2 regions of the Pseudoalteromonas sp. SR41-1 genome follow, and region 2 is predicted to be linked to the other one. Evidence: predicted binding sites of a transcription regulator. Region 2 holds the regulator's gene; the other holds the start of a gene.
What was found. Region 2 encodes LexA, which represses DNA repair genes until DNA is damaged. Its sites were predicted from a motif close to TACTGTATNNNNATACAGTA; they were not measured.
Positions count from the first base shown of each region.

Region 1 (3,429 bases), on a different contig from region 2:
ATGCATCACCTTAGTATAAGTAAGCAATATAACTGAGCTTATGTATCGATGGGAAAATAATAGAACGTCATTTAACCTTTGCTAAGGCTGAATTGAGTAGTCATTAATTTCATCTTATAAAAAGCGACTTCGGTAGCTTTTTTTTCCTTTTTGTTGCTGCATACTTTATCCTACGTCATAATCTAACGTCCTATTAAAACGCGGAATTTTTATGAACTGGCTTGCACAATTACCTACCCAACGAACCCCGTGGCTTTTATTTACAGCTATCGTTTTTTTACTTGAAGTTACCGCTCTTTTCTTTCAATACAAAATGGGGTTAGCGCCTTGCATAATGTGTATATATCAACGCACTGCAGTATTGGGGTTATTAGGCGCAGGGATTGTAGGCTCAAGTAAACCACAAAGTAAAACTGTGCGTATGATAGCGTATGTTATTTGGGGAATATCGAGTGTTTGGGGATACTTAATTGCTCGCGAACATATTGATATGCAGACCACCACAGACCCTTTTGCATTTAGCTGCGAGTTTGAACCAAATTTCCCATCATTTATGCCACTACATGAATGGATACCTAGCTTTTTTCAAGCTACCGGGGATTGTGGAAATATAGATTGGCAGTTTGTTGGCATGAGCATGCCTGCTTGGATGGAAGTGATATTTGGGATTTTCTCACTAACGCTATTTATTATAATTATTGCCCGTTTATCAATTAAAAAGTCGATTTGATATGTTTACATTTTTTTCAAGCCAATTAGACCAGCTTAAGCATTTAAAAGTACGCCAGCGTCAAGACGTAATTGCGCTTGCATTAAGTCAGCTATCGCCAACTGATAAAGTTCTATTGCGTATTATAAAACTGCTATTACTTAGCCCACTATTTTTAATATTCACTGTATTTAAAGGTTGGATATTAATACCATTTTTGATACTTGGCGGATTGTGCTATCCACTATTAACTACACCTATTGAGATTAACTTTGCTAAAAAGCACTTAAGCGATGCACTAAAACAATTTAATCAGGGCGCCTAGCACCCTGATTACTATTTAGAAATATTAAAGTGTAAGTTTCCCCTCTAATTTAGCTAAAAGCTTTTTGCCAATCCCTTTAACTTGCGATAAATCACTAACGCTTTTAAATTCGCCATTTTCTTCACGATAATCCACAATTGCCTGCGCTTTTTTCTTACCTATACCAGGTAACTTAGCAAGCATCTCTGCATCAGCATTATTTATACTAATTGTCTCAGCTTGAGGCATTTGCTTAGTTACTTCTGATAATTGTGCATACGCGGTAGTCGCGGGTAGTAAACATAATAAACTTATGATGAGTAAATTTTTTAACGTTTTCATTAAACTTGTCCTTATTCTTCTTTTCTTAATTTTGAGTATTGCTCAGGAAATCAATAAATAAGGAACTGTAAAGTTCATCACTTAAAGTGTACCTAAACGCATTATCACTATGATCCGAAATCCTGAAAATGCAGCTGGTACAACAAAGTGATTGCTTAACTAAAGTAAAGTTACCGTTTTTTGTCAAATTTAAGACACCTAAAAATTAATACTTCGCGCTTGCAAATTTACTTACAAACCATTACTGTACATAAAAACAGTAATCTAATGGTTTTTTAAAAACCACGGTGCCAAGCAATTTTGCAGGAGAAATCATGGCTGTTGTTGTTAAATATGTTGTAGAACGAAACGGAGTCGAGCGTATGACGTTTACTACCAAAAAAGAAGCTGATGCTTATGACAAGATGCTCGATATAGCAGAATCACTTGAGCTGATGCTAGAAAAGGTAGACGTACCGCTTAGTGAGCAACAAATTGAATCACTTGCTTTAGAAATAGCGAAAAGCAAAGATGATTTTATGACCATATTAAAAGGTGGCAAAGATCCAGCTGTTACCAAAGCGCCAGCAAAAAGTAAAAAGTCAGATAACGTTGCATCAATTGAAGATAACAACGATAAAAAAGTAAGTTAATTCATAGAGTGTTCCCTCCTCGAACGGGACAAACTAAATAAAAAAGGGAGCAACTAAGTTGCTCCCTTTTTTATTATACTAATTCACTTAATTAAATGATCTCTTTAGGGTGGAAAAACGTGTTGATAGCTAGGCAAAAATTCGATATTTAGTTGTACTAAATGAGAATTTTTTAACGCCGGTAGCAACACGTTTAGCCCCGCAAAATGATTAAGTATTATTGCGGATTGGTATTAATTACTACTCACTTTAAAATAAGTAGTAATTGCTAATTAAAGCTCTTTTTCTACTTCATCAAATAAAGCAGTGATGTTTTGCTCAGGCTCTTTTGTTACTAAGCTAACAACAACAATTGCAATACTCGCTAAAATAAAGCCCGGTACTATTTCGTACATAAAGCTACTTAAGCTTTCACCATTGATAGTAAATGGTCCATATATCCAAATTAGCACAGTAAATGCGCCTACTAACATACCAGCTAACGCACCAGCAAAGTTCATGCGTTTCCAATAAAGGCTAAACAATACAAGTGGTCCAAACGCAGCACCAAAGCCAGCCCACGCATTACTTACTAGGTCTAAAATAGAGCTATCTCTGTCGTAAGCTAAATAAATAGCGAACATAGCAACTACGGCAACACTTATACGGCCAACAGCAACTAGCTCTTTATCACTGGCATCTTTACGTAAGAATGTTTTATAGAAATCTTCTGTTAATGAACTTGAACTAACCAATAATTGAGATGAGATAGTACTCATAATCGCAGCCAAAATTGCAGCAAGTAAAAAGCCAGCAATAAGTGGGTGGAACAGCAACTCAGAAAGAATTAAGAAAATTGTTTCAGGGTCTTCAACTACAATGTTGTTCTCATAAGTATAAGCTGCACCAAATATACCAGTACCAACAGCACCAATGGCAGCAACAATCATCCATGTCATACCAATACGGCGTGCTTTAGGCATATCTTTAACACTACGTACCGACATAAAACGAACAATGATATGTGGTTGGCCAAAATAACCTAAACCCCAAGCCATTGCAGAAATAATACCTAATGCAGAACCTGCACCAATCCAGTTAAGCATATCTGGATTTACGCTATGTAAAGTTGATTCTAAAGGTTGTTCAAGCAAAGAGTATGCAACCGTTGGTACTAGAATAAGTGCAATGAACATAATACAACCTTGCACAAAGTCAGTTAAGCTTACAGCTAAAAAACCACCAAACAAGGTATATAAAACAACTACGCCCGTTGTAATGTATAAACCCATTTCATAAGTTAAACCAAATGAGCTTTCAAACAATTTACCACCAGCGACAACACCAGATGAAGTATAAAGAGTAAAGAAAACAATAATTACCACAGCTGATACAACACGTAATAGGTTGGATTTATCATTGAAGCGATTTGAAAAGTAGTCTGGGATGGTTATAGAGTCATT
Region 1 covers NZ_JACJEK010000010.1:84,923-88,351, reverse strand. The annotation lists gene dsbB (disulfide bond formation protein DsbB) at 212-730, shown strand; gene H5118_RS10585 (DUF6170 family protein) at 732-1,034, shown strand; gene H5118_RS10580 (helix-hairpin-helix domain-containing protein) at 1,059-1,355, opposite strand; gene H5118_RS10575 (YebG family protein) at 1,670-1,987, shown strand; gene putP (sodium/proline symporter PutP) at 2,260-3,429, opposite strand, start outside.
Region 1: a site for LexA is predicted at 1,598-1,617, ahead of H5118_RS10575 (YebG family protein). Genes of this name have one in related genera too.

Region 2 (3,429 bases):
CCGTACCGGGTCGTCCATGGATAACTACATCAATGTGATCTTTTATATCGCCAAGCACTATCGGGCTGCCTTTAAGTGCAGGAAATACGCCCGGTAACCCCATGCCAGTAGGTTGATGACATGCAGCACAATTAGCCATATATACTTGTTCGCCTAAAGTCATTAATTCTTCTTTTGGGAGGGTTTTATCAAGTAATGCGGCATCTGCTAATGCTGCTTTTTGTTTAGCCTGCTTTGCATCTGTAAGCCATGTTTTAAAATCAGCCTCAGATTTAGCGACCACCACAACGGGCATAAAGCCATGGTCTTTACCACACAACTCAGCACATTGGCCTCGGTAAGTACCTTCTTCGTTTATGTTCGTCCATGTTTCGTTTATAAAGCCGGGGTTCGCATCTTTTTTAACTGCAAAATCAGGTACCCACCAAGAGTGAATAACATCGTCAGAAGTCATTAAAAATCGTACTTTTTGATTTATTGGCAGTACAAGAGGCTTATCAACCTCAAGTAAGTAGTTAGGATTTTTATCTGCAAGATTCGCGATTTCATCTTGCGGGGTAGATAAAATAGAGTAGAACTCTACATCTTCGCCCATATATTCATAATGCCATTTCCATTGCGAACCCGTAATTTTAATAGTGAGATCAGCTTTGCTGGCATCTTCCATTGCAATTAGGGTTTTAGTGGCTGGTACTGCCATAGCAATTAAAATAACAAACGGAATTGCAGTCCAAAGTATTTCTACTTTAGTGCTTTCGTGAAATTGGGCAGGTACAGCCCCTTTAGATTTACGGTGATGAATAAGTGCCCAAAACATAATTGCGAACACTATCACCCCAATCACACAACATATTATAAATATGGTCATGTGCAGCTGATATACATTATTGCTTATATCGGTTACGCCTTTGCGCATATTGTATTGGCTGTTAGCCAAAACTGGGTGCGAAAAAACACATAATATAAGCCACAAGGTAGAGGTCAGTTTACCCATGTGACGGCTCCTTTGATGCTATTGCGAATGCAAAGCGAAGAGGCATACGGCTTAAACGCCAATTCGTTATTTTTATTTTTTTAGCCAATCTTATTTAATATTGATTGGTTTTGCTGCGCCAACAACGAGTTTGTGTATATTGTGTGTTCTCAAAACTAAAAAGCTGTGAGTTATTATTAGCTCAGCACATTAACAATTAGCTAAAAAACGAACAACAAGCAAGTTTTAGTATAAAAAACAATCAGGTGATATTGAATAATTAATAAAAATCGGTAATCAACTGGGCAACAGGAAGTTCAAAATATGAGCAAAACAAAGGGGTTTAACGCATTCGGAGGGGAGAAATATAAGTGCAAAAAAGTTTACAGCTTAAATAGTCAGTGGGCTGTTTACGCCCTATTTTTTAGTACAAATTTTAAAACAAAAATGCGTACTAATTAGTACGCATTTATAAAACTGCTTGTTTAAAAGCTATTTTTAAAGTCACATCCAATCAGCGTTTCTTATAACGCCAACGGCTAAGCCTTCAATATTAAAAGACTCATTCTCAAGATCTACTTCAATAGAGTCAAAATCGTCGTTTTCAGCATGAAGTAATACTTTACGACCCGCTTTCTCAAGACGTTTTACAGTTACGTCTTCGTCTAGGCGAGCAACAACAACTTGTCCATTTTCAGCGGTTTGAGTACGATGTACAGCAAGTAAATCACCATCCATAATACCAATATCTTTCATGCTCATACCGTTAACGCGTAGTAAAAAATCTGCAGCCGGTTTAAACATTAATGGATCGATTTTGCAGTGACTTTCAACGTGCTCTTGCGCCAAAATAGGTGAACCAGCAGCAACACGCCCTATAAGCGGTAAACCTAATTGTTCTGGCTCTTCTTCTTCAATTAATTGAATACCACGGCTTGCACCTGGTTTCATTTTAATTGCGCCTTTTTTAGCAAGTGCTTTTAAATGTTCTTCAGCAGCATTGGCACTTTTAAAACCTAATGTTTGCGCTATTTCAGCACGTGTAGGAGGCATACCAGTGTCTTTAATAAAAACTTTAATTAGTTCGAGTATTTGAGCTTGGCGGTTCGTTAATGGTCGCATACAACTGGTTTTCCATACAGTACATTTAACTGTGAGTATATACAGTTAAATAAAAATCGCAAATTTAAATTAAGCCTTAAAATAGCTAAAGTAATTTCACTTGTGTACATTTTAGGGATATAACTAAAGCTAAGTTTATAAATGATTAAAAATGCAAAGGAGACATTATGAGTATTTGGTACCAGCCCATCACCTTAGAGCTGTGCAAGCAGTTAGAACAAGGCATTAATGGCCAAGGAACATTAATGAAAACTATGGGGATAGAAGTCACAGAAATTGGCGATGATTATTTGGTTGCCACAATGCCGGCAATTCCTGAGCATCATAACCCAATGGGGATGGTTCACGGCGGTGCTAACGTTGTACTTGCCGAAACAGTTGCCAGCTATGCCGCTAACTTTGTTGTCGATTTTACTAAATTTTACTGTGTAGGACAGGAGATTAGCGCAAGTCATTTAAAAGCATCTCGCAACGGCACTTTAACAGCAACGGCAAGAGCGTTTCATATTGGCAAACGTAGTTCAGTGTGGGAAATAAAAATTACAAATAGCCGCAATGAGCTGTGCTGCGTATCAAAAATGACCGCAGCAGTCGTAGAGCGAAGATAGTTACTTTTCGATTGGGTAAATGGTAATTTCCATACCCGCACCAATCGCAGATATACGCAATAATGTATCTGCATCTAAGGCTTGATTAAAGCACTTAGGAGAAGTCCCTGATTCAAAACCAATATCAAACGTTCTACGTGAACAGCTTAACCATTGCTTTAGCGCGTTACGCGAACACGATTCAATAAGCTCACATATATGGTTTATGGCTTTATCAGGTGTGCTCACCTCACCTGTAGCTTCAATACGCGCTAGTTGACGGTATTCGTCTTTGTCATAATGTAAAATCGTCGCGACTTTTTTCAAGTCCGCCACTAGCAAACTAATATCTTGCTTTGATTCAAGCTCAAGATCTACATTTAAAAATTGAATTTCCGACATCGTTTCGTATTTATCCTCTAATAATTTCATTGCAAACTTTAACGCAGTTTTACCGTTATACCAAATCAACTATGCCCTAATAACCACTTTATATGGATATTTCGCAGCTTTTAAGTATTTTTTAGCATTTAAAGCTAGCTGGATATCAAACATCCAGCTCAATTAAACAGATAAGTCATGTTAGGAATTTAAGTGTAATCTTTTTTATTTTTAAATGATTACAGTAAGCTATAGTTTAAACTGCGACAAAATGTCGCAGTAACTTATCCCATTAATGTAATAAACTAGCCTCTAAAAATAATAAGACTAAAACATGAATAAAAAAATATTTAAACATGCTCGCAA
Region 2 covers NZ_JACJEK010000022.1:70,565-73,993, forward strand. The annotation lists gene coxB (cytochrome c oxidase subunit II) at 1-994, opposite strand, end outside; gene lexA (transcriptional repressor LexA) at 1,478-2,095, opposite strand; gene H5118_RS17490 (PaaI family thioesterase) at 2,263-2,703, shown strand; gene H5118_RS17495 (hypothetical protein) at 2,704-3,084, opposite strand; gene H5118_RS17500 (hypothetical protein) at 3,398-3,429, shown strand, end outside.